3 regions of the Brevibacillus sp. HB2.2 genome follow, and region 2 is predicted to be linked to each of the others. Evidence: riboswitches for the same ligand, from Rfam matches in the RefSeq annotation. Region 2 holds a riboswitch; each other region holds the start of a gene.
The links. A riboswitch is a leader RNA that binds a small molecule or an ion and turns the genes downstream of it on or off. The one in region 2 is predicted to bind S-adenosylmethionine.

Region 1: linked by a shared signal. The riboswitch ahead of HP401_RS25595 (methionine ABC transporter ATP-binding protein) and the one ahead of mtnK (S-methyl-5-thioribose kinase) in region 2 are both predicted to bind S-adenosylmethionine.
Region 3: linked by a shared signal. The riboswitch ahead of metK (methionine adenosyltransferase) and the one ahead of mtnK (S-methyl-5-thioribose kinase) in region 2 are both predicted to bind S-adenosylmethionine.

Annotation. Positions count from the first base shown of each region.
Region 1 covers NZ_JABSUV010000048.1:3,021-14,081, reverse strand. Annotated here, with positions in the region: gene HP401_RS25610 (peptide ABC transporter substrate-binding protein) at 1-1,322, opposite strand, end outside; gene HP401_RS25605 (MetQ/NlpA family ABC transporter substrate-binding protein) at 1,511-2,350, opposite strand; gene HP401_RS25600 (methionine ABC transporter permease) at 2,411-3,076, opposite strand; gene HP401_RS25595 (methionine ABC transporter ATP-binding protein) at 3,077-4,090, opposite strand; SAM riboswitch class I at 4,191-4,306, opposite strand; gene HP401_RS25590 (Ger(x)C family spore germination protein) at 4,414-5,574, opposite strand; gene HP401_RS25585 (GerAB/ArcD/ProY family transporter) at 5,574-6,698, opposite strand; gene HP401_RS25580 (spore germination protein) at 6,710-8,161, opposite strand; gene HP401_RS25575 (LCP family protein) at 8,233-9,219, opposite strand; gene HP401_RS25570 (MFS transporter) at 9,406-10,635, shown strand; gene HP401_RS25565 (DUF4179 domain-containing protein) at 10,696-11,061, opposite strand, start outside.
Region 2 covers NZ_JABSUV010000010.1:123,470-134,530, reverse strand. Annotated here, with positions in the region: gene HP401_RS09740 (sigma-70 family RNA polymerase sigma factor) at 1-121, shown strand, start outside; gene HP401_RS09735 (anti-sigma factor) at 121-1,296, shown strand; SAM riboswitch class I at 1,393-1,538, shown strand; gene mtnK (S-methyl-5-thioribose kinase) at 1,672-2,901, shown strand; gene mtnA (S-methyl-5-thioribose-1-phosphate isomerase) at 2,898-3,938, shown strand; gene HP401_RS09720 (GNAT family N-acetyltransferase) at 4,037-4,612, shown strand; gene HP401_RS09715 (ABC transporter ATP-binding protein) at 4,748-6,490, shown strand; gene HP401_RS09710 (ABC transporter ATP-binding protein) at 6,510-8,594, shown strand; gene HP401_RS09705 (MFS transporter) at 8,623-9,807, shown strand; gene HP401_RS09700 (hypothetical protein) at 10,290-10,580, opposite strand.
Region 3 covers NZ_JABSUV010000019.1:84,026-95,086, reverse strand. Annotated here, with positions in the region: gene HP401_RS15535 (hypothetical protein) at 1-413, shown strand, start outside; gene HP401_RS15530 (accessory Sec system S-layer assembly protein) at 990-1,937, shown strand; gene HP401_RS15525 (SLAP domain-containing protein) at 2,029-2,976, shown strand; gene HP401_RS15520 (SLAP domain-containing protein) at 3,017-4,012, shown strand; gene HP401_RS15515 (S8 family peptidase) at 4,191-6,764, shown strand; SAM riboswitch class I at 6,826-6,927, shown strand; gene metK (methionine adenosyltransferase) at 7,061-8,266, shown strand; gene HP401_RS15505 (polysaccharide deacetylase family protein) at 8,415-9,431, shown strand; gene HP401_RS15500 (sensor histidine kinase) at 9,428-10,570, shown strand; gene HP401_RS15495 (response regulator) at 10,604-11,061, shown strand, end outside.

The DNA of each region.
Region 1 (11,061 bases), on a different contig from region 2:
TAATTGAGTTCATGCATATCCTGCAAATGAACGGCAGCCTCCTTTACCATGATCTTTATATCAATGCCCAGCTTTTGTTTCCATTGGTCCTGAATCGCTTCGGCAATTTTCTTATGTCTGTCGCTTGGATTGTAAGACAAGGTGATCGGAGGCAGCGTTGTCACGTTGAGTTCTTTCATGCCCTCTTCCAGCAGCTTTTTCGCTGTTTCTACATCATTATCCTTGAAGTATCCGTCTTTTTTGATAATCATGGATTGCGGCAACATCCCCATCGTTGGCACCTGTCCGACTTGTGTGATGTTATCTACGATAGTTTGACGATCTACCGAGTATGCCAATGCTTTACGAATTTTCACATTGCTGAGCGGCCCTTTTGTCGTATTCATCTTGTACCAGTACATCGTCGCTTTAGGATGAACAACGAGTTTTCCCGCCTCTTTTAGTGTCGGAATCGCATCGGTGGGAAGTCCGCCGAGTGGCTGGCCTGCCCAATCCAGCTCACCGTTCTCGAACATGGACAGCGCTGTATTATCGTCCTCGATCATCGCAAACTCAATGCGATCGAGCTTTACTACGTCTTTATCCCAGTAGTGCTCATTCTTTTCAAGCACGATTTTGCTCTTGTGCTCCCACGCTGTCATCTTAAATGGACCGTTGCTTACGTGCGTCGCCGCTTCGTTTGCCCATTTGGGATTAGCCTCCACTACTTTTTTGTTAACTGGGTAGTACGTGTAGAAAGCCGTCAGCTCCAAGAAGTAAGGCGTTGGATTCTCCAGCGTGACTTCCAGTGTTTTGTCATCGATTGCCCTCGCACCGAGTTCGTCGGGGTTCGCCTTGCCTTCGTGAATCGGCTTCGCATTTTTGATGTAGTACAGTTGATAGGCATACTCGGCACCAAAGGTCTTGCCGAGTGCACGCTTCCATGCATACACGAAGTCATGGGCAGTTACCGGGTCTCCATTGCTCCACTTGGAGTCGCGGAGCGTAAACGTATACACCAGTTTGTCATCTGAAAGCTTCACATCGGATGCTACTGAATTCACTGGCTTTGCGTTTGCATCGAAGCGAGTCAAGCCATCAAAAGTAGCACGAATGATCGCTCCCGAAGTGGCATCCTTCGCAAGACCAGGGTCCGCTGTCGATGGCTCACTCACAATGTTCGCCCGAAATAACTGCAACTTTGCATTTACAGGCTTTTCAGCGGGTGCTGCATTTCCCTCTGCTGGAGGGGTTGTCGTCGATGGCGTACTCGTGGAGCATCCAGCTAGCACGCTTCCAGCGACCAGCATCGCACCGAGAAACAACTTGAGATTTCGTTTCATCAGAAAATTCCCCCTTATCTGTATTTTTCTGTTTCAAACACAATATACGCGACCGGAATTGGGTTGAAAACGGGGTTAGTATAGATTTAATTTAATTTTATGAAAATTCACCATATTATAAACAAAAGTAAAACCCAACCAGCTTTTCGGCCAGTTGGGCTTTTGTTGATCGATCAATAATTTCTACATTAGAACGCTGGAATAATCGCGCCTTTGTATTCATCTTCAATGAACTTTTTCACTTCAGGTGAGTTCAGTTCTTTTGCTAGCTTTTGAATGGCTTCGGAATCCTTGTTGTCAGGACGAGCAACCAAGAAGTTTGCGTATGGCGTATCTTTATCTTCAATAAACAGAGCGTCTTTGGTTGGAACAAGCTTTGCTTCCAGTGCGTAGTTCGTGTTGATCAGCGCCAAATCTACTTCTTCCAGAACGCGCGGCAGCATTGCTGCTTCAACTTCTTTGAATTTCAGGTTTTTCTTGTTCTCAACAACATCTTTCACTGTACCGCTGATGCCAGCGCCTTCTTTCAGCTTAATCAAGCCGTTTTTCTCCAAGAGTGCGAGTGCGCGACCGCTGTTTGTCGGGTCGTTTGGCAGCGCGATTGTTGCGCCATCAGCTAATTCATCTACAGATTTAACTTTTTTGCTGTAAGCGCCGAATGGCTCGATGTGTACAGCCACTACTGGCACCAGGTTCATGTTTTGTCCTTTATTGAAGTCTTCCAGGTAAGGCTTGTGCTGGAAGAAGTTTGCGTCGAGTTGTTTCTCGTTCACTTGAACGTTAGGTTGTACGTAATCAGTGAACTCTTGGACTACCAAGTTCACGCCTTGTTCTTTCAGTTTTGGTTGAATGAACTTCAAGATTGCTGCATGTGGAACGGGAGAAGCGCCTACCTTCAATGTTACTTCCTGTTTTCCGCCTTGTGCGCCGCCTTCAGCTGGAGCAGGTGCTGTTTCGGTTTTGCCTCCGCAAGCTGCCAAAGAAAATGCCAATACAGTAGAAAGTACAGATACGACTAGCTTTTTCATGAATGATTTCCCCCTTGCATGTATTTCGTTTTATTTTTTGACAATCTATATGGAAAGATCCTATTTACGGCTGAATTTCAGAACCAGACGGTCCCCCAGCGATTGTAAGATCTGTACCATCACCAGCAAAATAACAACAGTCACAACCATAACATCGGTTTGGAAACGCTGATAACCGTATCGGATCGCCAAGTCACCCAAACCACCACCGCCAATTACCCCAGACATTGCTGTGTAGGAGACCAGTGTTACCGTCGTGATCGTAATACCCGCGATTAGACCAGATCTAGACTCTGGCAAAAGGACATTCCAGACGATCTGCCAATTGGAAGCACCCATAGATTGTGCGGCCTCAATCACGCCCTTATCAATCTCACGCAGGGAGGTTTCCACCAAACGTGCGAAAAACGGAGCGGCACCAAATACGAGCGGCGGAATGGCACCCAGTACGCCGAGTGAAGTTCCTACGATCATTTTCGTCACTGGAATCAGCAAGATCATCAGAATAATAAATGGTACCGAGCGCAATACGTTGACAACGAATGATGCAATCGTATAAAAAGTGCGGTTTTGCAAAAGCTGTCCGCGAGAAGTCAAAAACAGAATGATGCCCAACGGCAAACCAATCAGGACGGTAAACAGAGTGGAGAAGCCAAGCATCGTGAGCGTGTCCATCGTACCTTCGCCGATTTCAGCCCAATCCACATTTTCGAATGTCCAGTCCATTTATATCACCTCTACTTCCAAGCCACGTTGGCGCAGCGTCTCGATGGTCTTTTGATTCTGTGCGACATCGCCTTCCAGCTCGATCACTAACTGACCATACGGCGTATCTTTCATGCGAGAAATCGTTCCCTGCAAAATGCTGAACACCGTACCAGTCTCTTGCATGGTTTGGAACAGGATCGGCTGGTATGTTTTTTCCCCGAGGAAGGTGACACGAGCAATCGTGCGGTTCCCCGAAGCCTTTTCGTGTTCGACCGCTTCGCGCAGCTCTGTAGAATCGGCTACTTGCTCCACGAATTCTTGTGTCGTCGGATGCTTTGGACGAAGGAATACATCCAGTACGTTACCTGACTCGACGATTTTTCCTCCATCAATCACGCCGACACGATCACAAATGGAGCGAATGACGTGCATCTCGTGGGTAATCAACACAATGGTCAAGCCCAGCTTGCGGTTGATGTCCAAGAGCAGTGCCAGAATGGAGTTCGTCGTCTGCGGATCGAGAGCCGATGTCGCTTCGTCGCAGAGCAGCACTTTTGGATCATTCGCGAGCGCACGGGCAATCCCGACACGCTGCTTCTGTCCGCCAGACAGCTGAGACGGATATTTGTCCTTATGTGCCTCCAAGCCAACCAGCTTCAGCAGCTCGTTTACTTTCTTATCAATCTCTGCCTTCGAACGCTTTGCCAGCTTGAGCGGAAAAGCAACATTTTCGCCGACCGTTGAAGAAGACAGCAAGTTGAAATGCTGAAAAATCATGCCGATTGAGCGGCGCTTTTCTTGCAGCTTCCCTTCATCCAGCTTCGTCAAATCGACGCCGTCCACAATAACTTCCCCCGAAGTTGGGCGCTCTAGCAAATTGATGCACCGGATCAACGTACTTTTCCCTGCACCAGAGTGTCCGATAATCCCGTATATTTCGCCTTGCTCTATGGAAAGGTCGATCCCCGTTAACGCTGGGATGGTTTTACCCTGTACTTGATAGCTTTTATGCAAATGACGCAGTTGGATCAACGCATCCACCTCCCGACCATAATCTTGATAAAAATATAAAAACCCCTTTTTCACAAACGAAAAAGGGGCTGCAACGCAATGTATACGTTCGCATCCACCCTTCTCATCTGTACAAGATCCAAAAATCCTGTAGGAATTGGCACCGCGACGTTCATTCGAAAATGAACCGGCTGCCGGGCTTCATAGGGCCTGTCCCTCCGCCTCTCTTGATAAGAAAGATATCTACGTATATTATGTTCGTTTTTTCTATTTCTTGATGATACAAGACGGATTATATCCTTTTTGAAAATATCACGTCAATAGTAATAGCAGGAAAAAGTTTTTTAATCCATGACGCCGTTGCGGATGATGGTTGACTTTATGTGAAAGCGAAATATCGCGTCTTTGAACATCTTTCTCCATTCAGCCTGCGTCATATTTGCCTTCCCTCTGCTATTTGAGCGATACACGATCCCGAAACCAGCGGGATCGACATTGAGGTCCTGCAATTTGTGGACTACTTTCTGCAGTTCTTTTCCGAGCTCTTCTTCCAGTGCATGTTCCATGATTTTCATCAACCTGGTATTCTCTAGCTTCAGCGGGAGGGTTAATTCCAAAATCCGCGCATTTAATCGGATGTGAATATCAAAGATCGGGGGAGATACTTGGGTCAGCTCGATTTTTGAATGGCTGGAAATCGTATCAAAGACAAGCTGCACACGGTCTTTTTTACTTCCGCGATTCTTGGGTACCTCGCCAAAAATATGAGCAGGGACAGAAGTATCGTAGCTGCCAATCCTGAATTTCCCATGCATAAGCTTGATTAAAAAGGCTTCCTTAGGTGTGATCCACCCTACATAACGATCCCCTTGAAACAATGCGATCCCCTTGATTTGCAGCTCATTTCCCTTTCTTGCAATGAACGGCATGATCGGGTCGATTCCTTTGTCATAATAAGACCGAAAAAACTCATGCATGGTGGAAGACGGAATTTTTTCCCCCTCAATATTTTGCTCAATCATACGGTATAAATAGATTCCGATATTCCCTTCTTCCGAATAGCGATGCGTTAACATATCATATGTTTCGCCTTCAAATAAGCAAAGATAAACTCTGCTGGAAATAGAGGAATCCCGATACAACGTGTCAACGATACTACCAAGTCCACGTTTTGCCAATTTTTCATTGTAGAGTGCGACACGAATTTGCCCACCCAATACTCTTTTATCTGATTGTAAATTTATCCGATCCCGAATTCCCTTGCTGGTTTCACCGATGGCTGAAAAAACCTGTATCTTTTCTTTCGCCTCTGGATTAATGGAGGGCATGATTGCTGTCCCCCGAACGTCCCCATCCTTTAACAGATCATAGCCGACAGCCGTGGCAAGTCCTGTCTCATCAAAAATTTGCCGATCTGAACAGCCTGCCAACACAAGGACACATGAACACCACAACGCAAAAAACCGCTTGGATAACTGCATCCAATGTTTTTGGACAGGCAGCATCAGGCACTCTCTCCTTTGCTGGTTGGTTTCACCCTTTGCTTTCGTTGCTTCAGCCAGACCATCAGGTACAAAAAATAGGGGTACACGTAAATAATGTACAGAGTTATATGCGAGTAAATAGTCGTCATCCGACTCATCTGCTGTCTGGAAAGTAACGACAAGGAGGCTACATAGATCACGGGTATAATCCAATACAATGAATGACGTAGATTAAATCCGAACAAGCGCTTGAGACCTCGGGCAGAAGCCCACAAATACAGCATGATATTCGGCAAAATTACGAGAAGCCAAAACGAAATGACAACCAGTTCAAACCTTTCCAGAATAGGGAGGTACACCATCTTTTGCATATTGAGTGTCGCCCAAATCGTTCTCATGAGCTGACCCTGACTAAAAAAGACCAGCGCCACAATCATAACAAGCAAATAGATCAGATACGTCACCAGCACTCCCAACTGTACACTTTTGTGTACCTTCTCTTTATTTTGTACATAAGGATAGGCAACGTAGAGAATCTCAAAGCCGGCACTGGTCAAAGACATGGCAATCATTCCATTGAAAAGGTTTTCTAGGCTGGTGTCCATGATGGGAAACAAATATTCCCACCTGGCAAATTTCAAGGGAAAATATAACTCAAATATCATCCACATCGTGACCATAACGGAAAAAAACGCATAGCCTGCGATGACTCTTATCCCCCCTACGACTGTGTAAAACGCTAGAAACAGGATAATCCCTGACAGAACCCACGTAGGTAAATTCGGAAACATCCAGGTTTGGACAACTTCAATGTAGGTACGTAAAATGACTCCAGCGGACACAAAAAAATAGGTCAAATAAATGATGCTAATGGCTGTACCCAGCCACTTTCCATACACATCTTCCTGGATTCCGTAAATATCCGCTGAGGGGTATTTTTGCAAGGTCTTGTTAATGGTCATCACCGTAAGATGAGTAAACAAAGCTGCGAGTATGACAGATATCCAAGCATCGTGCCCCGCTTCCCTGGCAATGATTCGTTGGAAGCCCAAAATGCCCATCCCTACCTGCGTGCCATGCACAAGAACCCCTGCAAGAAATGCCGTTATCGTATTATCCTTACTTACATCGATGTTGATATTCATGGCCGCCTCGCTTACTCGTCAATGTCTTTCTTCTCTTTGGCTCTACCCCTGTCAAAGCGCGATATTCGTTTTGGGTTAAAAAACTTGAGGCGTTCCGAAAGGGAGGATAAGGGAGCGCGTATAAAGCCATCCTTCCAATCTGAAAATCGCACGGGATAAATCGGGTACATATACGGACGCCCCAAGCTGGTCTGGCGAAGCAAGTGACTGGCCAAAAAACTAAATCCGACCACAATGCCTAATGCACCCAGCACACCTGCCAGAAAAATCATCGGAAAACGAACCACCCGGATCGTAGAACCGATCATATAGCTAGGCGCAATAAAGGATGACAAAGCGCCGAGGGCAACGATAATAATCAAGATATTGCTCGTGAATCCGGCCTGAACGATAGCTTGTCCGATAACAATACCGCCCACAATACCAATCGTCTGACCGACCTTGGTCGGCAGTCTCGCTCCCGCTTCCCGCAAAAGTTCAATGATCAGCTCCATCAAGAGGGCCTCCCACAACGGCGGGAACGGTACCCGAGAGCGTGATTGCGCGAGCGAAAGCAAGAGGTCAGCTGGAACCATCTCGTAATGATAGGTCAGGGCTGCCACATAGATCGGCGTGAGGATCAGGGACAAAATCATGGCAAAGATGCGCATGAGCCTGTTGAAGGTAGCAAGACTCCAACGCAAGTAATAGTCATCTGGCGACTGAAAAAATTGCAACAGGGTGGTAGGCCCGAGCAGAGCAAATGGGCTCCCCTCCACGAGTATGGCAATCTGCCCTTGTCGCAAACCGTGTATAGCACGGTCTGGACGCTCTGTTTGCTGAAGAGTAGGGAATAATGATTTCTCATTGTCCGCGATATGCTGAGCCAGTATGGTGGAATCCAGACTGGTGTCTAATTCCAGATCATTAATCCGTTGACGTACCGTATTCACATTTTCCTCATCGGCCGTCCCACTCAAATACAGCATCGACACATTCATCGGTATGGTTTTCCCCACACTCAATCGTTCATGGAACAGTCTTGGGGTAGACATATATTTGCGAATGATACAGATGTTCACATTCAGCTCTTCTACAAAGGCGATCTGTGGGCCGAGTACAACTGTTTCGATTTCCGGCGCTTGAATGTTTCTGCCAACTGTGCCATCACTGGGGAACGCCAAGCCATAGGACGATTCCTCCACTCGAATAACAATATGGCCGCTGAGTAAACGCTCAATGGCTTCCCCGTCATCGAAGACTCGGTTGCTGCTAGACACTCCCAGGTGCTGTGCAATCACTTCAATCCTGCTTTCTTCCAAACAAATCTCGCGCAGCTTCGGGATGAGTTCACTGTAAACAACCTTGGCGTCCGCCATAGTCGATAAATAGAAAAGGCGCACGCGGCCTTCTGGCTCATCGATATGTTCAGTGACCAAGTCGCTTGTATGTGTAAACCAATTCTGTGCACTCTCCCGATCCATCGACACTGTCACCTCAGCACTTAGAAAATCATGGTTAGTCTTTCCTAAAAAACACAAAAAAAACAGCACGCTTAGTTTTGCGTGCTGCTTTTCTTTTCCCCCACGGGGTGATCTGCTGCTTCTGTAGGAGGTGCGATTTTTTCTTGGATAAACGACTGAACCTGATCGACATCTGGAACCAGAACTGAACCTGCACGGTGGGATTCACGGAACATCCCCATTGGTGGCAATTGATAGTTACCTGGTTCTAACGTATTCAATTTTAATCCGAGTGCAGACAGCTTCAGCATGTCCACTGAGCTAATATTGGTTTGAACATACGGTGTTACTTCCTTCAGAATTGTAGGAAGCTGCATCAGCGTCGTACCATTTTTCATCTGATCCACGACTGCCGTCATTAATTTCCGCTGACGCTCCGTCCGTGTATAATCGGAGGTCGCATCATGGCGGAAACGAACATATTGCAAAGCTTTGTCTCCATCCAGCTTTTGCAGACCTTTTTTCAGATTAATATCGTAGACACCTTTGTCTGTCGGGTCATGATAATACATGTTTTTTTCTACATCGATCTGGACTCCACCTACTGCATCAATCAAAGCCTTGAAGCCTTCAAAGTCAGTAATGACGTAACGATCTACTGGAAGTCCAGTGAACTGACTAACCGTTTCCATTGCCAGCTCAGGTCCACCTTCTACAATCGCAGAGTTGATCCGCGAGCTACCTCTACCGGGAATATCTACATACGTATCACGCAGGATTGAAAACATGTCATAACGTTTCCCCGTAGGATCGATGCTGACCAGCATCATAGAGTCAGAACGAGGCAGCCCGTTATTTTTCATTCCTCTACGGTCTACTCCCATCAGCAGGATATTGACACGTTCCTTGCCATCCCACTCTGGTATTTCCGCTGCTTTGGTGGAATTCCCACCACTAGGCGGTGCGATGTTAGGCTCTTGAATATTTTGAGCAAATTGATAAAAAGAGTATCCGTAATATCCAGCTGTCGTAGCTATCACGACAAGCAAAAGAAGCAACACTCGTTTCCATATTTTCATAAAGTCCACCTTTATTCTCTCTATCCTCAGTTGATGTCATCTCTCCACTTTGATTAGTATACTCGAATTTGCGGAAAGTGGAGCAGCCTTTATTTGGGTACCTGTGACATTGTAAACATTTTATTTTACAAAGTTTAGAATATTCGTTATACTGTTCTTATCCTTACTGATAAGGGGTGCATTCGCGTGATATCACCGTCAGTTTTCCTCAATCGCTATCCACGTGAGGCCATTTTCTTCCTCATCGCCAGCTTTATTAACTCCTCCGGGAGTGCTTTTATGTGGCCACTTACTACCTTATACGTACATACCATTTTGCAACGCTCGATGACAGAAGCCGGATTCGTCTTGATGATCCAATCTCTGGCTGGTATCTTCGGCCAATTCATCGGCGGATCGTTGTTTCATCGACTAGGTGCCAAGCGTCTTATTGTCGGCGCATTGATCATTCAAGGTCTTATTCAATTTTCCATTCCTTTCGTTCAGAGTTGGCCTGCCTACCTGATTCTCATGATGGGGCTTGGTTTTACCTTCAACCTGTCGTTTCCAGCGATTCAGGCATTTATTGGTTTCCGCTGGAAGGAACAGCGTCGCGAATTATTTAACATCGTCTACGTCGGCAATAATTTGGGGATGGCAATCGGAACCGCGTTGGCTGGCGTCATTGCCACTTTATCCTTCCAGCTTACTTTTTGGTTCAACAGCACGAGCACCTTATTGTTTGCCTTGTTCTTCTTCCTTTTTATGAAGAATATATCTCATCAGGAGCTGATCGGAGAAAACTTGGAAGAACAGCAAAAGCATCGCGTGAAAAACAGCTTTACCCTGTTATTCCGCTACCAATTGTACTTGTTTATGGCCTTGGGCGCAGCATTCATTTTCTTTTCGAATACGGTATGGAATACAGGCGTTGCTCCTTATATTACCGAACAAGGCATGCCGCTGTCTTCGTATAGCTGGCTGTGGACGATCAACGGGATTATCATTTTTGCCGGGCAGCCTATCACGTCTTGGATCAAGCGGCTATTGAATCAGAGCTTGTCTGCCCAACTCGTCGTCAGTGCTATCGCGTATGCTGTCGGTTTTGGGTGTATGCTTGTCTACCACGGTAGTTATTACGCATTTGTTGTCGGAATGGTTATCACTACATTTGGAGAAATGCTCATCTCGCCCACTATTCCTACTTTTATATCGGAAAAAACCGGAGAAAATGCACCCTTTTATTTGGGGGTCGTAGGGGCGATTACAACTGGTGGAAGGCTCTTGGGGCCGCTGGCTATGGGGTTCATGTATGACCATGGTGGTATTCATCCAACTCTGTTCTTGGCAACGCTTGTCTCTGCGGGTTCGGTCCTGCTCTGTCTGTTACACGCTTATTTTCATCGGGAAAAACAAGCAGAGGTTGCTAAATACTGATTTCATTTGCAAAGAAGCCGCCCGATCCCTATTACAGGAACGAGCGGCTTGGTTTTCACACTACTTCTTTTCTTCCTTGATTTGCACTTCCCAATCGACTTTGTTCTCTTTTATTACATGATCGAGGAAGACTGATATTTCCTTCACATCTTTTTTCTGAAAGAGCACTGCTAGCTTCCCTTCGAGTTTTATCGTACCATTTTGGTTTTCTTTTTTGTTGACCATAAACCTTACTACTCTGGCCTCATTCCCGTTTTCGTCCTTTACCGTCCATAGCCTTGGAAGTCCCACAATATCTTTGGCAAGAATCACTTCCAATGGAATATCGATTGAGGTATCCCCCTCATCAACTTTCATTTGGATCGATTTAAACGTGATTTGGTTCCCAGCAACATCTACTTTTTTCGGATTTTTCTCCAGTTCAGC
Region 2 (11,061 bases):
CATGCAGTTTTCCTACGCGGAAATGGCAGAGGTGCTCGGTATCGATCTGGCAGACGTCAAGCGTTCCTTGTTTCGGGGACGACAAAAGATGCGGCAGTTGTGGAGGGAGGAAATCCGGTGATGAACAAGGATGAGAATCATCGCGAGCAAAGGTTGCTTGCTTATTTGCGTGGAGAAATGACGGCAGAGGATTCGAAACAATTCGAGGAAGAAATAGCCGCTGACGAAGAGTACGCACAGCGGTTGGAAAGGCTTTTGTTGGGGGAAGAAACAGAAGAGGACAACGCGAAAACCAAACAGTCTGAAACACTGTCAGCTGAAAAACAGCGTGCCATTGTTCGCCGGGGGAAATGGAAAAATCGGTTGTCCAACGCAGGATTCACCATAGGGCTTCCCTTTCTGGCCGGAGTTGTGTTGCTGATTCTGAATGGCTGGGTGGGATCGCTGATGCATGAAGATCTGTTCCGCGTTGCAAAGTCGATGGTCAATTTTACTCAGCCAGGTGTGAGAGTGGGGGGGAGTGGTTCACAGGTCGGATTGCTGTACGGAAACATCAGCATGGAACTAAGCGAGCGGGTTGGGGGAGAGGAAAAAAATGCGGGTCGTTTTGAGAGTACGAATGTGCTGTGGAATGTGAATGCCAAGCCGCAATGGACGAACGGGGTCAGGGAGCAAAAGTTGTTTTTCCGTTATCCGGCAGAGGAGGAAACGGAGGATACCATGTCTCTCACCTCAGCTGCCTGGACGACAATGGAGAAGCTGCCCGAAGGAACGGTTTCGCAGCTTGCGATATCCTTTGACCACTTTCTGACGTACGAGGAGTATTATAAGCTGGTTACCCGCCATGTTACCTCTTCAGGTCAAGATACAGTCTGGCTTGCAATAGATACAGGGGTAGAGCTCAAGCAAGCTGAAAGCGGAGATGTGCTTTTTGGTTCCGGGGAAGTGTGGGGATTTGCCCAGCGAGAAATGGATTACGGTGGTGTATATAAAAAAGGGGCTGGGGACAGAGTAATCGCAAACTATCTGGAGGAGATGAGTTATTTGTCAGAGCAAGAGGAACTGGCTCGTGATATCGGAAAATCCTTACTCCCTGGCAGAGATATACAGATTGCAGAGCGATACAGTCACATACAGAAATACGGGGTTCGCATTTACGGAGCCGTCCTCACCGGACCTACGAAAGAACTGCTGAAGCTCAAGGCAGAAAAGTCGATAACAGCAGCGTTTTTAGGCAAGGTAGACTGGTGGAATTGGGAGCGACCTGCGGCATCCGGAACACAATACAGCTACTGATAGCAAGGTGCGAATTTTTGCACAAAAGGGTGTTGACATCGTGGAAGCGTTGGTTGTATGATTCAAACTAAATCAAAAACCGAATACGTTTTGGATACCTTATCCAGAGAAGGTGGAGGGACTGGCCCGATGATACCCGGCAACCGACATGACGCCATTTAGACGCGAGAAAGCGACTGATTAACAGGCGACATGCACGGTGCTAATTCCTGCAGAAACAAAAGTGGTCTGGAAGATAAGGGGGACATCAACACGGTTCTTACACGTGACGACAGCGACCTCTTTTCTTCGGGAAAAGAGGTCTTTTTTGCTCTCATGACACAAACAAAACAAGTAGAGATAGAGGAAAAATAAGTAGAGGGGAGTTTTGGAATCATGGCATATCGCGCATTGACTGAACAGGAAGCAGTGGAGTACGTAAAAGGAATACCGGGTCTTTTTAGCGAAGGAGCAGAGCTGACCAGCCGAGAAATCGGGGATGGCAACCTCAATCTGGTTTTTGACATTCAAGAGCCAGCAACCGGTAAGAGCGTCATTGTCAAGCAAGCACTGCCTTTTGCCCGCGTTGTGGGGGAATCTTGGCCGCTTACGATTGATCGGGCTCGCATCGAGAGCGAGGCACTCCGGATTCAGCACAAATACGTTCCAGACCTGGTGCCACAGGTGTATCATTTCGATGGGGAACTTGCGTTGACCGTCATGGAAAACGTTGGGGACCATATCATCATGCGCAAAGGGTTGATCGAAGGAAAGCGGTATCCGCTATTTGCGAAGCAGATTGGCCGTTTTCTCGCGCAAACGTTATTCTTCACATCCGATCTGGGCGCACATCCATACGATAAAAAAACGCTAGTCGGAACATTCATAAATCCAGAATTATGCAAAATAACAGAAGATCTCGTCTTTACCGATCCGTATGAAAATGCGCCTACCAACGACTTCAACCCGTTGATCCGCCGCGAAGTCGAGGCGATCTGGAACAACAGGCCGCTGAAGCTGGAAATCGCCAAGCTGAAATACGATTTCCTTACGCGATCGGAGGCGCTGCTGCATGGTGACTTGCATACTGGAAGTATTTTCATCACGGAAAACAGCCTAAAGGCAATCGATCCAGAGTTCGCTTACTACGGCCCAATCGGCTTTGACATTGGAGCGATTATTGCCAATCTGCTGCTCAACTACGCAGGACAGCACGGTCTGCAAAAAGATCAAGGAGAACGGGAAGCATACCGCGAATACTTACTGGAAACAGTCGAGGATGTCTGGAATGAATTCGTTTCACAATTCGTTCAACTCTGGCACAAGCACGCCAAAGAGCGCAGCGCCCATGTCGAAGGACTGTGGCAAAGCTACGTGAAGCGCCTGATTCAGGATACAGCAGGCTATGCCGGATGCAAAATCTTGCGTCGTGTCATTGGCTTGGCAGGCGTAGCGGACCTGAATGCCATCGAAGACGACCAGACTCGCGCAGAAGCAGAGCGTCTGGCTCTCTCGATTGGAGAAGCGCTGATTCTCGGTCGCGGCGGCATCGAGGAATCGACAGATATCACGGACATCGTACGCACAATAACTGAACGCTACTACCAGGAGGCTACAGCAGTATGACAACCAGCACTCAATTGGCACCTGTAAAGTGGGAGAATGACGCATTGGTCTTGCTTGACCAGACGCGTCTGCCAGTAGAAACGATTTATTTGAACTTGACCACCTCCGAGCAAGTATGGGGTTCCATCCGACGCTTGGAAGTACGTGGCGCACCAGCCATTGGCATGGCGGCAGCTTACGGGCTCTACCTGGGCATTCGTGGAAGTGAAGCGAGTAACTACGACGAGTTTTGGCAGGAATTGAACCAGCAGGCAGACTACCTGGGCTCTTCCCGTCCGACAGCGGTGAATCTGTTCTGGGCGTTGGATCGCATCAAGGCTCGTGTTGAAAAAGCAAGCGGTGCGTCGATTGCCGAGTTGAAGGCGGCAGTACTCGATGAAGCATTGGCGATTCAAAAGGAAGACGCTGAAGTATGCCGAACCATCGGGGAGCATCTGCTCACTCTGTTGCATGATGGTATGGGAATTCTCACGCACTGTAACCCAGGGGCATTGGCTACAGCAGCGTACGGCACGGCTACTGCTCCCTTTTATTTGGCAAAGGAACGCGGTTGGAACCTGAAGGTGTACGCGGATGAAACCCGTCCTGTTCTTCAAGGCGCTCGTCTTACTGCATTCGAATTGCAGCAAGCAGGAATTGATGTGACGCTGATCTGCGACAACATGGCGGCGATGGTCATGTCCCAAGGAAAAGTAGAGGCTGTCATCGTGGGGACAGACCGCGTAGCAGCGAACGGCGATGTCGCCAACAAAATCGGTACCTATGGGGTAGCGGTATTGGCAAAAGCTCACGGCATTCCTTTTTACGTGGCAGCTCCTTTGTCCTCCGTCGATTTGGACACACCGACAGGCGCAGATATTCCGATTGAAGAGCGTCCAGCCGAGGAAATTACCCATGGCTTGGGCAAACAGGTAGCTCCAGACGATATCAAGGTGTACAATCCTGCGTTCGATGTAACGCCTGCGAAGTACATTACAGCGATCGTTACCGAGACAGGCATTTTCAAGCCGGAAGAGATCGGCAATAGCAAAAAATAAAAGACATTTTTATATGCGTTCGCCTATTGTTGCTGGCGGGCGCTTTTTGCTCATTTTGGCGTTTTCTAGTAAAATATCCAAGAAAAGGGGAGATTCGTATGCAAACGATCCAACAGATAGCAATCAATGAAGATACGTACTTGAAGCAATTAGAATTAGCCGATGCTGAGCAGTTATTTTTGCTTACGGATTCGAACCGGGAGAATCTTATGGAATGGCTGCCGTGGCTGAATTATACGAAGAAGGTAGAGGATTCTCGCCAATTCATCCAAGCGACGATTCATCAGTACAACGATAATCGCGGCATCCACTACGGTATTTGGTACCAAGGACGTCTGGCTGGTACAGTCGGCGTACATACAGTGGATTGGATCAACAAAAAGACGTCCATTGGCTATTGGCTGGGTGCGCAATTTCAGGGAAAGGGCCTGATGACAGAAGCAGTGGCGACCTACTTGGACGTGTTAATCTTTGGATCATGGGATTTGGAAAAAGTAACGATTCAGGCTGCTACGGAAAACTACAAGAGCAGATCGATCCCGGAACGATTAGGGTTTCAACTGGAAGGGATACTTCGCCGGAATGAATTCCTTTACGATCATTACGTGGATCATGCCACTTACAGCCTGCTAAAAGAGGAATGGCTTGACTGGAAAACCGATAAAAAATCTTAGATTGAACTGTATGCATTGATTGACAATGAAAATTCTGTAAATTACGATGGTGAAGACAGATCAAGAGGGCTGCGCGTGATTCGCAAGCCCTTTTTTAGTCGTGCTGTTAGGTCTAAATAAATAGAGGTGATTTACATGCAGACACTTCGGCAATTATCTTGGTTTTTTCGTGCCTATTGGAAGCGATACGTCATTGGAATCTCTGTGCTGTTTGTCATCGATGTTCTCATGCTATGGCCGCCGAAATTAATCGGGGATACGGTCGATTCGATTCGCAACAGTTCCCTGACGGACGCTGACTTGACGCAAACAGTGGTCATCTTGCTCGTATTGGGTGTGAGCTTGTATGGGTTGCGGTTTCTTTGGCGGTACTTGTTAAATGGGGGAGCCTTGATTCTGGAAAGAACGCTACGTGAGCGACTGTTTGCCCATTTGACCAGAATGACCCCGTCGTTTTTTCATCGCAAGCGCAGTGGTGATCTGATGGCCGTGGCTACCAACGACATTCCCGCCATTGAACAAACGGCGAGTACAGGGGTGCTTACGCTTGTCGATGCGTTGTTCATGACCGTGTTAACGCTAGGCGTCATGGTGACCGCGATTGATTGGAAGCTGACGCTGGCTGCGCTGATCCCGATGCCGTTTTTGGCTTGGTCAACGGCGTACTATGGAAAGTTGCTGCATGATCGCTTTTACTTGGCACAGGAAGCCTTCGGAGAGATGAATGATCATGTTCAACAATCCGTATCGGGCGTTCGGGTATTGAGAGCATTTGTTCAGGAAAAGGCCGATATCGAGGCATATCGCCGGGTGAGTGAAAAAACGTTGGAGCGAAATGTGAGCGTTTCGCGGATCGACGCCTTGTTCGAGCCGACGATCGCGATTATTATTGGCTTCAGCTTTTTGATCGGGCTGGGCTATGGCACGTATTTGGTGTTCACTAGCGCTATCTCCTTAGGGGATTTGGTTGCGTTCAATTTGTACCTGGGACTTTTAATTTGGCCGATGTTCGCTTTTGGTTGGCTGGTTAATGTGTTGCAACGTGGTGGTGCCTCCCACAAACGTTTTACAGAGCTAATGGTGGAGCAGCCAGATGTGACGGAGGCAGCGAATCCAGTCACGAGCCAAATCGCCAATACCGTAGAAGCACGCCATTTTTCCTTTACGTATCCGGGCACTGACAAGCCAGCACTCACCGACATCTCGTTTCGTTTGGGTGAAGGAGAGACGCTTGGGATTGTCGGGAGGACGGGAAGCGGCAAGTCGACGTTGTGCCGTGCCTTGTTGCATCAATATCAGATGAAGGAACAAGTCCTGTTTATCGGGGGCATCCCAATTGAAGGACTCGCGTTCGATACGCTGCGGGAAAAAATCGGCTATGTGCCCCAGGAGCATTTGCTGTTCTCACGGACGATTGCCGAAAATGTTGCATTCGGGAAACCACAAGCGACGACCGAGGAAGTGATGCATGCGCTGGAGCTTGCGGAGATGAAGAGAGATTTGGCCCAATTCAGAGAGGGCTTGCAAACCATGGTTGGGGAGAAGGGGGTCACCCTCTCTGGGGGGCAAAAACAGCGCATTTCCATCGCACGCGCTCTTTTGATGGATGCGGGGATTCTGATTCTCGACGATTCACTATCGGCAGTGGATGCGCGGACGGAGGAGAGTATCCTTCGTCATCTGCGACAGGAGCGCGCGGATAAAACGACCATTATTACTGCTCATCGTCTCTCTGCCGTACAGCACGCTCAACTGATTCTCGTGCTAGATGAGGGGCAGATCGTCGAGCGGGGGACACATGACGAGCTGATGCAGCGCAACGGCTGGTATGCAGAGCAGTACCGTCGTCAGCAAATGGAGCAGGATGTGGCTGGTTGAGAGAGGGGGAAAACGTTTCATGAGCAAACAAAATGTATGGGGGCGTTTGACCGAGTACGCCAGGCCATTTCAAAAGCAAATACTAGGCGCATTGTTCCTGCTCTTGCTGGGAACGAGTGCAGAGCTAGCGGGGCCTTTTTTAGCCAAGGTCATGATTGATAATCACATCCTGGCGATCCAAAAGCCTTGGTATCAGCTGGACGAAGTGCCACCACAAGCAGCGGGGCAAGTCGCCTCAGTAAACGGTACGAACTATATTCGTGAAGATGTCGCTGCAAAGACAGGACTTGCTTTGGACAGGAGCAATCAAAAAGAAGTAACTGTGCTGACAGAAGGCACGACTTATTACTTGGTTTCTGGCAAGGTGAATCCAAATACGGAGAAGAAATTCACCCCGATTGCGCCAGAAAACGGCAGGGAACTCTTCGAGGTAACAACGAAGGATCCATCAGGTCAAAAGATGTCCTCCACAGGGATTCGGCTAACCGCAGAGGAAGTCAAGGGGATGTACCAAGGGGATGTTCTGCCTATTGTCTGGCTGTCCGTAGGTTATGGGGCACTGATTTTGCTCTCAGCTGGATTCAATTACGTCCAGATTTTGTGGCTACAAAAAATCGCACAGCGCATCATTCAGCAAATGCGGATGAAGCTGTTTATCCATTTGCAAAAGCTCCCGGTTGCCTTTTTTGACAAAACGCCAGTAGGTGCGCTTGTCTCCCGTGTGAGCAATGATACAGAAGCCATCCGTGAGCTGTATGTAAGTGTGCTCGCCACATTTGTACAGAACGGTCTTTATTTGATTGGAATCTTGATCGCACTCTACCTCTTGCAGCCTGAGCTCGCCCTCTTCTGCTTTTTGACAGTGCCAGTGCTCGTACTGTTAGTCTACGTGTATCAAAGGTACAGCTCTCGCTACTATGCAGTGATTCGCGCGAAGCTCGGTGATATGAACACAACGATCAATGAAATGATCCAGAACATGACGATTGTGCAGGCTTTTCGTCGGGAGAAAGGTGTACAAAAGGAGTTTGCTGATGTAAGCGAAGACTACTTCAAGGTGCGGATGAAAGAAATCAATCTTGAATCTTTGCTTTTGCGCCCAGCGGTAGATTTGATCTGGAAAATTTCCTTGACCCTGATCGTCTGGTATTACGGCTCTACATCTTTCCACAGTGCGATTTCCTTCGGTGCGCTTTTTGCATTTGTCGATTATATGGGGCGTTTTTTCGAACCGATCAATATGATCATGAATCGGTTGTCGCAAATGCAGCAGGCGACTATTTCGGCGGGACGCGTCTTTGAAATTATGGATGAGCTGCCGGAGAAAAAAGAAGCTGGTGCGCAAATCGAGCGCCCGCGTGGTGAGGTTGTCTTTGATAACGTTTCTTTTGCCTATCAGGGTGATGATTACGTTTTGAAAAACGTCTCCTTTACGGCGCAGCCTGGTCAAACGATTGCGCTGGTAGGGCACACCGGATCGGGAAAAAGCTCCTTGATGAATTTGCTGCTCGGGTTCTATCCGGTGACGAAAGGGAGCATTTTAATCGACGGACAAGATATGAGACAGATTGATACGCACTCATTGCGCAGTCATGTCGGCCTCGTTTTGCAGGACCCGTTCTTGTTTACGGGAAGCATTGGATTCAATATTCGTATGTACAAGAATACGATTACGGATGAAGAAGTGAAGCGGGCTGCAAAAGCGGTACGTGCTGACGAATTCATCTCCAAACTGCCGGGCGCATATGACGAACCGGTCGTCGAGCGAGGCATGACACTATCCGCCGGTCAACGTCAATTGATCTCTTTTGCACGTGCATTGGTTGCAGATCCCGCGATGCTGATCCTGGATGAAGCAACGGCAAGCATTGACAGTGAAACAGAGCTAGCCATTCAGGAAGCGTTGCATGTACTATCAAAAGGTAGGACGACATTCATCATTGCACACCGCTTGTCAACGATTCAACACGCGGACCAGATTCTTGTCTTGTCCCGAGGTGAAATCATGGAAAGAGGTACCCATGATGAACTCATGGCGCAAAATGGTCTTTATCAAAAAATGTATCAGCTTCAGCAGGGGAGTGCTTCCGTAGAGAGTGCTTAATAGGAGGCTAGGGAGGAGAAACAACACCATGTCACAGTCACGTTACACCTTTTGGGTGTTGATTTTGGCTGTCGGTATTGCGGGGGTAAGCCAAGGCTTGACGATCCCGATGCTGACGGTTTTATTGGAAAAACAAGGGGTTTCATCCGTAATGAACGGGCTCAATGCTGCTGCCTTGTATATTGGGATGGTCATGGTCAATCCATTTTTGGAAATCCCACTGCGGCGCATTGGATACCGATCCACGATATTATGGGGATTGCTGTTAGTGACGATCGCAACAGCACTCATCCCGATGTTCAGTCATTTGGCAGTCTGGTTCGTATTACGCTTATTGATGGGTGTGGGCGATAGTGGTTTACATTATGCAAGCCAAATGTGGGTGACGAAGATTGCAGCTCCTGAGAATCGTGGACGTGATCTTTCCATTTACGGGTTGGCTTATGGAGTGGGCTTTAGTGTTGGTCCACTAGGCTTAAGCGTGCTGCATTTGGGGATTTGGGTACCTTTTGGTGGCTTGCTCGTTCTTTATCTGATTGCCTTCTTATTATTATCCCGGATCAAAAATGAATTCCCAGCACAGATTGAACAAACGGAAAAGAAGCAAAACAAATATGCATTTGTATTGCGACTTGCCTGGCTGGCGCTGATTCCTTCGTTTTTGTACGGATTCATGGAGACGTCACTCAATGGCAGTTTTCCCGTTTACGCCTTGCGTACCGGCTTGTCCGTTGAATGGGTTTCCTTGATCCTTCCGTCGTTTGTCGTGGGAAGCATTATCTTGCAGATGCCGCTGGGGGCATTGAGTGACCGAGTCGGACGAAAGCAGGTCATGCTCGTGTGTGCGCTTGTAGGGGGGTTGGCCTTCTTCCTGTTCCCGTTTGCAGGCGAAAACGTATGGCTGATGATGCTGTTGTTGGCCATAGCAGGAGCGGCTGTCGGCTCGTTTTACTCGCTGGGCTTGGCTTTTTCTGCAGATATATTACCAGCCTCGATGGTTCCTACCGCAGGAATTATCGCAGGCGTCAATTTTGGTGTCGCCAGTATTTTGGCTCCGAATGTGAATGGTCTGCTGATGGACGTGTGGGAGCCGTGGACGATCTTTTGGCTGATGGGATCACTGCTCATTGTGTTCGCGGCAGCTTGCCTGTTTTTCAAGCAAAAAGCAACGCAGGAACAGACGTATTCAATGCCGTTGCAAAAACAGGGGTAAAAACAAGGAGGATAAGCTTCGCCAAGTTTTTGGCGAGGCTTTTATTTTTTGCCCAAAAAAGCATAAACGGGCATCAAGGAGGGAAGCGTATGAATAGTAAGTAGAACAGCATGATTGGAAGGGGTTACCCAATGCTGACACCTTGCATTTTCAGAAGAGGCATTGCCTGGATCTTATTTTTCGTCCTCAGTCTGGTAATCATCCCGTTTTTCTCAGATGACGACCAGTCTCCGAAACCGTCTGCACCTGCACCTGCCACTACAAATGCAACTTCGCAGCCATAGCAACTGACAAAGAGGCTACAAAAAAGACCGTTGATCTGAGAAAGGTACAGTCACTCACAAAAGATGAGGAGACTGTACCTTTTTCTTTAGAAAAAATGCGATTGATTCGATTCGGATGAATAAATATTAATTTCCTACCTCAGATTTTATCTAATACTGGATAGTCTCACCAAAGTGAAAGTACCCAAACATCTTTCATTATGGTTCTATTGGAGTAAACTTAGGCACTTTCTTTTTGTATTCTTCAGCAGCATCAAATGAAAGCAAGCTAACATTTTCGGGTGCTTTTGTTCGAGATAAATGAATGCCGTGCAGACAAGAATTACACCAGATATCTAAAAATCCTGCTCTGGATTTTAAATCTCCGACATATTGATAATCAATTTTTAATTGATGGCAATCAGGGCATTCAATTTCAGGAACTTCTTGGTCAATTTCAGCGATGATAGTGGTTAGCTTAATCCAATCCTTAAATTGTGAGTTACTCAATTGCTATCTCCTCTTTCGTTTATAATACTCCCACCATGAGTCTTCTGAACCATATGCCCCTTTTTCAAACTCAAGTAACATTTCATGGTCTTGGGGCTTCCCGAAAGTTTTTGTTTGGTAAATATGAATTCTCTCGTGTCCTAATGTTTTAACTAAATTTTCCTTATTGCTAAAAGCATCAGGGTATAATATTATCCTGTTTCCTTTTGGGTCAGCCCACCCATACAAGTCCTTACCAACTAATTCAGCGTCTCGATTTATTTCTATTTTAATTCCTTTTAATCCAATACCTGCATCTTCTGCAACTTTTTCAACGTGCCTTAATTGCATGGGTTCAGACAGGTCTTTGAATTCTCCAGTGTTTGAGGTTCGGCGGTATAAATTTTGTTGAATATTACGCTGTACTTTCTTTCCTTTCTTTGCCGCATCGATTAAATCCTTTATGTTTTTACTTCTCCCCAAGGTAATTGCTTGCAAGGCA
Region 3 (11,061 bases), on a different contig from region 2:
TCACAGCCGGAACAGCGACTACGATCAAGTATGTAGACGTATTATTTCAGCCGAAAACGGGTGCGGGTCAAAAAAGTGTAATGGAAATTGCAATAGCGGAGAGCGATAAGTACTTCCGAACAGCAACGATTTCGAATACGAACATCGTCGGAGAAGATGTCACTGACCAGATAATTCGCTTGAAAGAGGGAAGTGAAAAAAATCCGCATGTTTCATACAAAGTACGACAAATCGAAGGAATGGGTGGAGGAAATAAACCCGCACAATATTTGCAGTTGGATGACGCCGGAAGAATTAGGTTAATGCAACAAAATACCACCAATACTACACTTTACGAGCACGTGAAAATCACGTTCACAGCGGGGAATGCGAGTACCACTACACGTATCGATGTAAACATTCCACCGCAATAGATGGCAGGTGTAAAATCCTGAAATGTAAAGCGTTGGCGGGGCCTATCGTATTCGTGATAGGCTCTTTTGCTATGAACAAAAAAAGAACCAACTGCACAAGACAGTTGGCCAAAAAGAAATTCCCCAAGTTATTTGTTTAGACCCTTACATTTTATCAATAGTAAACAACGTTGTAAACTTTAACTTATTATGGAAATGTTATACATGAAAGTGAAATCTTCAACGGCTCGTTTGCTTAAAACATTTTTCTTCATTAAATATGTGATGGAGACACGGTGAACGATCAAAGGTGTTTGCACGGTATAGACGGACTAAGAAACGGTCCTTGTGGCTGAGCGCAAATCAGGTTCTCCGTTTTTGTCCCACCGCCCATGTTTCCATTCCTTGACATCCCCTGTTGCGTACGGGTATCCTAACATAACTAACAGTACGAATGAGGCAATGAAAAGGTTGCAAAAGCCGTTTGTTTTCTGCTTGGAATGCCAAGTTTTCTATGTTGCAAAAGGATGTCACTATGCTATAGTGGATGACGAATGTTACTATATATAGATGTAGAGAAAAGTTGGGAGCGACGATATGTTATCCTTCTTGAAGAATTTAATGGGGAAAAAACCGACAACCAATGAGGTGCGGGAACAGGTGCAGGAGGAATCGATCCTTTCCGCTGCTGATACCGAACAGTCACATCAGGAAGAACAACAGGTACAGGTTGAATCAACTGGCGTCACAACAACACTCTCTCTGCACGAATCTTGGGAGAGTAAGCTGAGTGCGCAAGAGAAATACTCGCTCTCCTTTATGGCTCAGGAACTGGAACCGTTGCAACCAGGGAATATTTCTTTGGCAGGGACTTCACTCGTTCCGCATGACGATGGGATTGAAGTGGTAGCATTCGTCCGGAACAGCACGGACCGTCCAATCAGCCTGAATGAGATGACGCTGGTGGTACTGTTTGGGGATCAGGAGCTGTTTACCCGCCAAGCCTTTGATTTGAGTGAGCTCGGAGAAATTCCGCCGCGTTCTGCAAGACCGTGGTCGTTTGTATTTGCGAGAGAGCACTTTTTACAGGTTGAAGTTCTTCTCGTGAACTGGAAGATTGCCTTTGAGATGGCGCAGAAGAAGATGGTCCTTCCACAGCAGCTGGAGCTGGAAGAATCCTGGATTAAGGCGCTGACTGATGAACAAAAAACGTCCTTAATTGAATTAGCGAAGAACCTCCCCGCTTTAAAAGAGGGAGAAGTAAATATACAGAGTGTGCAGATTCGTAGAACCGAAAGCGGTGCTCTGAATGTGATGCTTTTGATTCGCAATGGCTCTACACAATCGCTGTCCTTCGAAACGTTGCCGCTGGCGCTCTATGATGCAATCGGGGATAAAGTGGCTGAAGGTCTGTTTGAACTAGGAAGCCTGACTGTAAATGCAAATACGAGCAAGCCGTGGCTGTTTATTTTCCCACCTGAGAGCATTCAAAAGGAAGAGCTTGACTTGTCCCGTTGGAAAGTGAGCGTTCCCCAAGGAGCCTAATGCAAGAGAGCAAATTTGCATGGGCTAGTCAAAAAAGTTTATCATGATAAGAGAAGCTTCGTTCGTGTCCGGACGTTTGAGGAGGTAGCCTATGTTTTCCTTTATGAAGAATTTTTTAGGTAAGGATCAACAGGATCTGAAAAAAGATATTCAAGAAGAGTCTGCTATCGATGTCGCTGAATTGAAAAACACCGAGGTCGAAATGGAAAGCAACGAGCAACAGGAAGAGTCTGTAGGTGGAGTTGAAAAAATTCGTACGGAATTGTCCCTGAGCCCGATTTGGGAGAGCGAGCTGGATTCCGAGAAAAAGTATACGCTTCGCTTTTTGCAAGAAGAATTGCCAGAGATGCGTAAAGGCATGATTAGCGTAACGGGTTTCAGTATGATTCCCCAGCCAAATGGCATGACGGTAGCGATGTTCTTCCGTAACTCGACAAATAAGCCAGTGCGGATCAAAAACGTTGGCTTAGCGATTTATCTTGATGATAATGCGTTTGCAAGGATCAAGGTGGATTTGTCAGATATGGGCGCAATTCCACCGCATACCAGCCGTCCGTGGGAGGTATTGTTCCCGGAAGAGAGCTATCTGCATGAAAACTTCACCTTTAACCGCTGGAAAGTGGTTATGAAGGCTGGTAGAAATTCGCATGTATGGCCGCGTAATCTGGAGCTCGATCCTGAAATGGAAAGCCGCATGACCGATCGCCAAAAGGATCGTTTAGAAGCGTTGACGCAGTCTTTGCCAATGATTCCGATTAATACGGTACAGGTTACTGGATTCGACATCGGAATGACAAAGGAAGGACATTTGGTAGCAGCGATGCTCTTCCGCAATGGGATGGCCCATGATTACCGTCCAGATGAAATCAAGCTGACGATTGCTGATGCTAATGGTGATCTGGTAGCAACAGGTGTACTCGACGCAAGCAGCATTAATGTGAAGCCGGGTTACAGCCGTCCATGGATGATTGTATTCCCGCCAAATTTAGTGAAAAAGCCTGATGCCGACCTGAAAAGATGGACGCTTGAGGTAGAATAGGGCGCAATACTTTTGAGGTTGGGAAAGAGGAGGTTGACTTATGAGTTGGTTATTGGAAAATTGGTTTGGTTCCAAGGAGAGCTTGGAGCAAGTACGCGAAGATATTCATGAGAATCTTCATAGAGAGTTTTATTTGGGTGTATCCGGATTAGAGAATCCGCAGCAATCTGCGAACCGTGTGGAATCCAAGGAATTGTTTTTGGTGCTGAACGGTCCGTGGGATGATCAATTGGACGAAGCGGAGCATGAGCTCTTGCAATACGCGCATGATGAAATGCCTCCGGTTGTTCGTAACGAAGTAGGTATCATTCCTTTCTTTACACAGGTTACGAATGATGGTTTTTTGGTTCTTACCTACGTTCGTAATGCGACTGACCGCAGCATTTTGCTGCAAAGGCTTCCGTTGTCTTTGGTGACGGAGGATGGAGAGGAAGTCGCGAAAAAGACTTTTGATCTGGTTACATCTGGTCCAGTGATGGAAATGTCCAGCCGTCCGATGGAATTCATGTTCCGCTGGGATGAATTCGATCGTATTCCTGAACAAGAGGTTCCATTGAAGCTGGCCTTTATCAAGCCGGAAAAGAACGAAGTAGAAGAGAATCAAAACTTTAATCTGGGTCTGAGTGCAGATGAATCCAAGCAATACATGCAGCAGGCAGCAGAAAAGGCTCCGATTGTAGAGGGCGAAGTAGATTTGCAAGTTCTCGACATCAAGCCAGGTGAAGATAACGGCCTGAAAGTCATCGTTGCTTTCCGTAACGGTCTGGCAAAACGTCTGGAATTTACCGAAGTGCCAATTATCGTTCATGATAAGGATGGCGATACCGTAGCACGTGTACACTTTACCCTGGAAAACATGAAGGTAGAAGCAAATAGCCATCGTATATGGGCATTTGATATTCCGTTCTCCTCCATTAAAAAGGAAGAGGTAAATCTGGCGGAAGTTACTGCTTTTATTCCAAAAGCTCAGCAAAGAAAAAAAGAAAAAGCTCAGGTAGCACCTGAAGTGGAAGACAATAAAGGTTTGTTACAGTAAGGAGAAAACCCTTTTTGCCCATGGTGAAAAGGGTTTTGTACTTTTTTAACGTTCCAAATATTGGCTAATCAGGGTTGCATGTCTCCCTTTTCATCCGCTATGCTAGGACGAGAAGATAAATACCTGAATTCCTTTTAGACTGCTGATTTGCAGGGGAGAGAAGGAAGGACTGTTTTACATGAAAAAATCAGTGAACATGTCAGTAGCGACTGCGATAAGTGTCGCACTATTGATGGCAAACAACCCAACAATCTATGCTGCAGCACCACCAGCATCGAATGACTACTATTTAAGTAACCAGCTTCATTTGAGTCAGATTAGAGCTCAACAGGCCTGGTCAGTCGTAAATAGTAATGAACAGATTATCATCGCGGTGCTAGACTCTGGTGCGGATTATAAGCATCCTGATTTGAAGGACAATCTTCTGCCGGGTGTGAATCTGGTCAATCCCGGGAGATCTGCCCAGGACGATAACGGACATGGAACAGAAGTAACTGGTGTACTGGCTGCTAGCGGGAATAACAGTATTGGTGTATCCGGTGTCTTGTGGAATGCCAAGATTTTGCCGATTAAAGTTTTGGCCAATGGCGAGACTACGGTGCAGACTCTTGCTAAGGGTATCAATACTGCCTTGGATCGTGGTGCCAAAGTCATCTTGATGTCGCTCAGCAGTATGGCCTACTCCAAGGAACTGGCGAATGCTGTACAACGAGCGGAAAGAAGCGGAGCGGTTCTGATTGCAGCGAGTGGCAATGAGAGTAGCCGAGTGGCTTATCCGGCAGCTTATCCCACGGTGGTAGCGGTAGGGGCTGTAAGGAGTAACAATGAAGTGCTGTATCAAAGCAATACGGGACCTGAGCTTAACCTAGTAGCGCCCGGTTTCAATGTTTATACGACCAAGCTAGGGGGGAAATACGGTTCCTTTAGCGGTACTTCAGCAGCCGCACCACAAGTAGCGGGTGCAGCGGCTCTCATACTAGCGCGTCATCCCAAACTAAGTCCATTTGATGTAAGACAATTGCTTTATCAAACCGCTACGGACTTAGGGGAAAAGGGATGGGACCGGAAAACGGGCTACGGGTTGCTAAATGTCGACAAGGCAGTTAGAACGTCCTTATCCTATGACTTTTTAGAGCCGAATAATCAGACGTACTCAGCAAAAGCGTTCCCGATCGAGTCTCAGATACGTGGAAATTTGGGACCAAAAGATACGATAGACTGGCTGAAGATGGACATCCCTTACGATGGGAAGGTCAGCTTTACAGCGTCAGTGACATCCGGTATTTCTTCCGCGATGGCAGCTACCTTTTACCCAGAGAATCGTCCGCCGATTACGCAGTACTTCGGAAATGGAGATACGATAACTGTCCCGGTCAAAGCGGGGAAAATGAATATCCGGTTAATGCGTAACGGAGGGGTCAACAACGCATTTACCTACGTACTGACGAGTAAGTTTACCATCAATCCGGACCGTAACGAACCGAACGATACGCAAGAGACGGCAAGGCCGCTCGTAGGCAACGAAATCAGTGTAACAGGCAATTTTCACGATGAAGGGGATCAGGACTGGTTCTCCTACTATGTTCGTGAATACGGGCATTTGGATGTCACTGTTAGTCCTGATAACAAGCGTGTCGATCTATTGCTGAGTATCGGTAAACAAGAGCTCGGTAAAAAGATGGTTGTCTGGGACCCTACCTACGATAATGGAACAAAAGACAATCCGACAGAGCGCGTCCAAAAAGAAGTGTCACCAGGCAAGTATTACATCCGTGTGAGTGAGTATAATCGCAATGCGGTGAATGGCGAATATCAGCTGGATCTGGGATACACGCCAGTAAAAAAAGATTTTAATGAGCCGAATGACACCTATCAAACTGCGTCTCCGTTAAGCGCTGGGACAGTGATGTCAGGCACGATTCCGACAGCTACGGATTCCGACTGGTTCCAATTTACTGTGAATAGTGAATCGTATGTGACGTTCCGAGCACCGTACATTCCTGTCGATAGCGGCTTTCGTTTCGCGCTCTATAGCGATCGAAACATGAACTATGCGCTTGCTTCGACGAATGAGGTAGCGGAGCTGTCTAAGCGAGGAAACGATATTATCGGTTTGCGTTTGCAGCCAGGAAAATATTATGTACGCCTTAATAGTGGTACTTCGTTCAAATATGAATCGTACCGACTCACGGTGACGCAGCAGAAATTGATAGCGGGTTATCGCGATATTTCGGACCACTGGGCGCGCTCAGAGATCGTCAGACTTAGCTCTCGCGATATTGTAAATGGGTTTAATGATGCGTCATTCAAGCCGAATCAGGCAGTGACCCGTGCAGAGTTTGCGACGATGCTGCTTAAATCGATGCGTGCGACCGGTTCTAAGGTAGCGACTACCTACACAGGAAAAGCGACCTTCCGGGATATGCCAAAGCGGCACTGGGCGTATCACAACTTAGGTGTAGCTTATCAATTGGGAATTTTGAAAGGGTACCCGAAGAATGAAATGAAGCCGGATCAGCCGATATCGCGTGCAGAGATGGCGGTAATGATCGCTCGGGCACGTAATGTGTTGATGTATAATCATGGTACCTCGAATTATCGGGATGTGCCAACGAGTCACTGGGCTTCTCCTGCCATCGAGGCTTTAACATCGAGAAATTGGGTTAATGGGTACGGTTCTTCCTTTAAACCGAATGGAAGAGCAACTCGCGCCGAGGTAGTGGTTGTACTTTCAAAGGCCTATCAATTATAAGTAAAATTTTTCCTATTGACATCTCTGAAAAAAACAATTATTCTATTATCCGTAATGGATACTCTTATCCAGAGCAGGCGGAGGGACTGGCCCTATGAAGCCCGGCAACCGAGCTAGAGCGGTGCTAACCAGCAGAACGGACATCTGTTCTGGCCGATAAGAGGATGAAGGAAGCAAAAAACGCTCAAACCTTTTCCTCCTAAAAATTGGAAAAGGTTTTTTATTTGCGTTTACGTAGATAAAATCCTAACTCGGCTACCACACTATTTGTATGAGGTCAAAGGAGGTATTTTCTCATGGCTTTGCAAAAAGGTCGTCGTCTGTTTACATCCGAATCTGTAACTGAAGGACATCCGGATAAAATTTGTGACCAAATTTCCGACTCCATCTTGGATGCGATCCTGTCCAAAGATCCAAACGCTCGCGTAGCTTGCGAAACTTCCGTAACTACTGGTTTGGTTCTCGTAGCAGGTGAAATCACTACAAACACTTATGTGGATATCCAAAAGCTCGTTCGTGAAACCATTCGTGAAATCGGCTATGACCGTGCGAAATTCGGTTTTGACGCTGACACTTGCGGTGTTATTACTGCAATTGGAGAGCAGTCCGCTGACATTGCACTTGGTGTAGACCAAGCATTGGAAGCACGCGAAGGCAAAATGACTGATGCTGAGATCGAAGCAATTGGTGCTGGTGACCAAGGTTTGATGTTTGGTTTTGCTTGCAATGAAACACCTGAACTGATGCCACTTCCAATCAGCATGTCTCACCAATTGGCTCGTCGTCTGACTGAAGTACGAAAAAACGGAACACTTGCTTACCTCCGTCCTGACGGAAAAACACAAGTAACCGTTGAGTACGATGGCGACAAACCAGTTCGTATCGATACAATCGTTATTTCTACCCAACATGCTCCTGAAACAACTTTGGAGCAAATCAAGCAAGATCTGGTTGAACACGTAATCAAACCAGTTGTTCCAGCTGAACTGTTGGACGCTGAAACCAAATACTTCATCAACCCAACTGGCCGTTTCGTAATTGGCGGACCACAAGGGGATGCTGGCTTGACTGGCCGCAAAATCATCGTAGATACTTACGGCGGTTATGCTCGTCATGGCGGTGGTGCGTTCTCCGGTAAAGATCCAACGAAAGTTGACCGTTCCGGTGCTTACGCAGCTCGTTATGTAGCGAAAAACATCGTGGCTGCTGGCCTTGCAGACAAATGCGAAGTACAAGTTGCTTACGCAATTGGTGTAGCACAACCAGTTTCCATCGCAGTAGATACATTCGGCACAGGTACCATTTCCGAAGAAGCTCTGGTGAAATTGGTTCGCAAACACTTCGACCTGCGTCCTGCTGGTATCATCAAGCAGCTCGACCTGCGTCGTCCTATCTACAAACAAACAGCTGCATATGGCCACTTCGGACGCAATGACCTGAATGTTCCTTGGGAGCAAACAGACAAAGCAGAAGTTCTGAAGCAAGAGGCTGCTCAACTCTAATATTCGAAAGACATAAAAAGAGCCTGGTGTTGCTACTGGGCTCTTTTTCTTTTAGGAGCAGAGTCATCCAATTATTGGGTCAATTGTTGCACAGGAATTTGTATGACTGTGTCGAATCTCCTAGTGAGGAAGTAGAGGAGGGGTTTTTTTGCCGAACAGAAGGCTCTTCCTGATCGTGTTTCTTACTTTTTTGTTTTTTATAGTGGCTATTGGGTTCTTAGGCGAATCTTTTCTGGAAAAAAAGAATAAACAAGAAGTGCAACCTTTTCCCCAAGTGGATACGTCTATAAGCATAAGTGAGACAAAAAATGCTGAGCCAAACGTCACACCAACAGAAGAAGCAGTGGTTCAAACGAAAAAGTGGTATAACAATCAGGTTGTTGTTTTGACGTACCATCATGTCACGGATCAATCGAATCAGCGGTATGTCATAGCTCCTGATCAATTTGCCCGACACATGAAATTTTTGCATGATAATGACCTGAATCCGATTTCGCTGGAGGAGTTCCTGCGATTTATGGAGACGGGTACCTTACCGACTGAGAATGCTGTTTTGATTACGTTTGACGATGGGTATGAGAGTTACTACAAAGAAGCATTTCCGATCTTGCGTACATACGGCTACCCTTCAGTGAACTTCGCGATTGCGGGGCGCTTAAGAGATGTAGCTGACCGAAAACGGGAGAATATGACGCCACCACTTACGCGTCAACAAGTTAACGAAATGATTCAATCGGGACTGGTTACAATCGGGTCCCATACGTACAGTCTGCATGAAGAGGAAGAAAGAAATGAGTGGGGCGATCTTGGCCCGGAAACAGCTCCGGTCTATTTGAAGGACTTGCATCGTTTAGAGGACGAAAAAGAGTACAGGGACCGCCTCTTTGTGGATTTTCGTATATCTCGCGTCAGCTTAAGCGATTGGATGAAGAAAGAGATCGAAGTCATCTCGTTGCCGTTTGGATACACAAGTCCAATCGTACTGGAGACAGCGCGTGAAGCTGGCTACCGCTATGTGTTTACATCTAATCGTGGATTCGTAAAACAGGGAACAGATCCATTTGCCATTCCACGCAATGACATGGGACTGCGAGACGTAGAAGAAGAGCACCTCCAACAGTTGTTCACGAAGGCTAAAAATGAGTTTGAAGGAGAGCAATCATGAACAAAGCGATAGACATCAGCGTGCTGGACGGGGTGATCAAACGAACGATTGAAACCGTAGAAACGAGTAAAACCCAAATATTTGATATAGCTGAAAACGCCAGACAGCATGGCAACTCATTGAAGTTTGAATTACATGAACTTCGACAAGAGATTTCCAAAGTGATTCAAAAAGTCGATGCGCTTGAACTTGCGTATCGCAAATCACGCAACAAGCTCGTCTTGGTCAGTCGCAATTTTCATATGTACACGGAGGAAGACATTCGGGTTGCGTATGAAGAGGCGAGCCGTATTCAGGTAGAACTGTCCATTTACCGCGAGCGGGAAAACAATTTGAAGCGCAGAAGAAATGATTTGGAGCGTCAACTGCGTACTTTGGAAGAAACGATCGTCCGAGCAGAAAAGCTGGTTTCTCAAATGGGCGTCGTGCTTGGTTACTTGACGGGTGACTTAAGCAAGATAGGCGAGGCACTGGAATCGGCTAAGCAGCATCAGTTGATGGGCTTAAAGGTAATCCAGGCTCAGGAAGAAGAGCGCAAGCGTGTCGCGCGCGAGATTCACGACGGGCCAGCTCAATCGATGGCGAATGTCGTGCTGCGTTCGGAAATAGTAGAACGCATGCTGAAGAACGAACGCATTTTGGAAGCGCAAATGGAACTCCACGAGCTGAAGGAAATGGTACGCTTGAGCTTGGCGGATGTTCGACGTATTATTTTTGATTTGCGTCCGATGGCATTAGATGACTTAGGGCTAGTACCTACCTTGCAAAAATATATTCAAACATGCGAAGAGCGAATTCAGTCTTCCATCGATCTGGTAGTATTCGGTGTAGAGCCTCCTTTGCGCAGTTCAGTAAAGGCGGCGATCTTCCGGTTAGTTCAGGAATGCCTGAACAATGTGGAGAAGCACGCAGGCGCTACGACCGTGCAAGTGAAGCTGGAATTTGTACAAGATTCGTTAAGCCTTGTCGTCAAAGACGATGGGGTCGGATTCGATCTGGAAAAACGCATGGCGAATGGCAACTCTTTTGGACTCTTGGGAATGCGTGAGCGTGTACAGCTCTTAGAGGGCAGTGTCGAGCTTCAATCCGCTCCAGGAGAAGGAACCAAGGTTATATTCCAAATACCGATAAAATTGTGACGTGATACGTAAATAAGTACTGGGGGATGAACCATGGATAAGAGACAGCAAGAACTCCGCATTGTGATTGTGGATGACCATCAATTATTTCGCGAAGGTGTAAAGCGAATATTGGAAATGGAAGAAGATTTCAAGGTCGTCGGTGAAGGTGCGGACGGAGGAGAAGCCACAGTATTGGCGGAAGAGCACAAGCCGGATGTCTTGTTGATGGATATTAACATGCCAAACATAAATGGCGTTTCTGCTGCAGAAAATGTGATTTCGGTAAGCCCTTCTACTCGTGTGATTATGCTCTCGATTCATGATGATGAGGGATATGTGTATCGTACACTCCGAGCTGGAGCGTCTGGCTACTTGCTGAAGGAAATGGGAACGTCAGACCTCGTTGACGCTGTGCGTGTAGTGGCGAGTGGTGGTGCATACATACATCCGAAGGTGACGGGCAAGCTGATTGAAGAATTCCGTCGTCTGAGCGAGCAGGAAGGGACCGC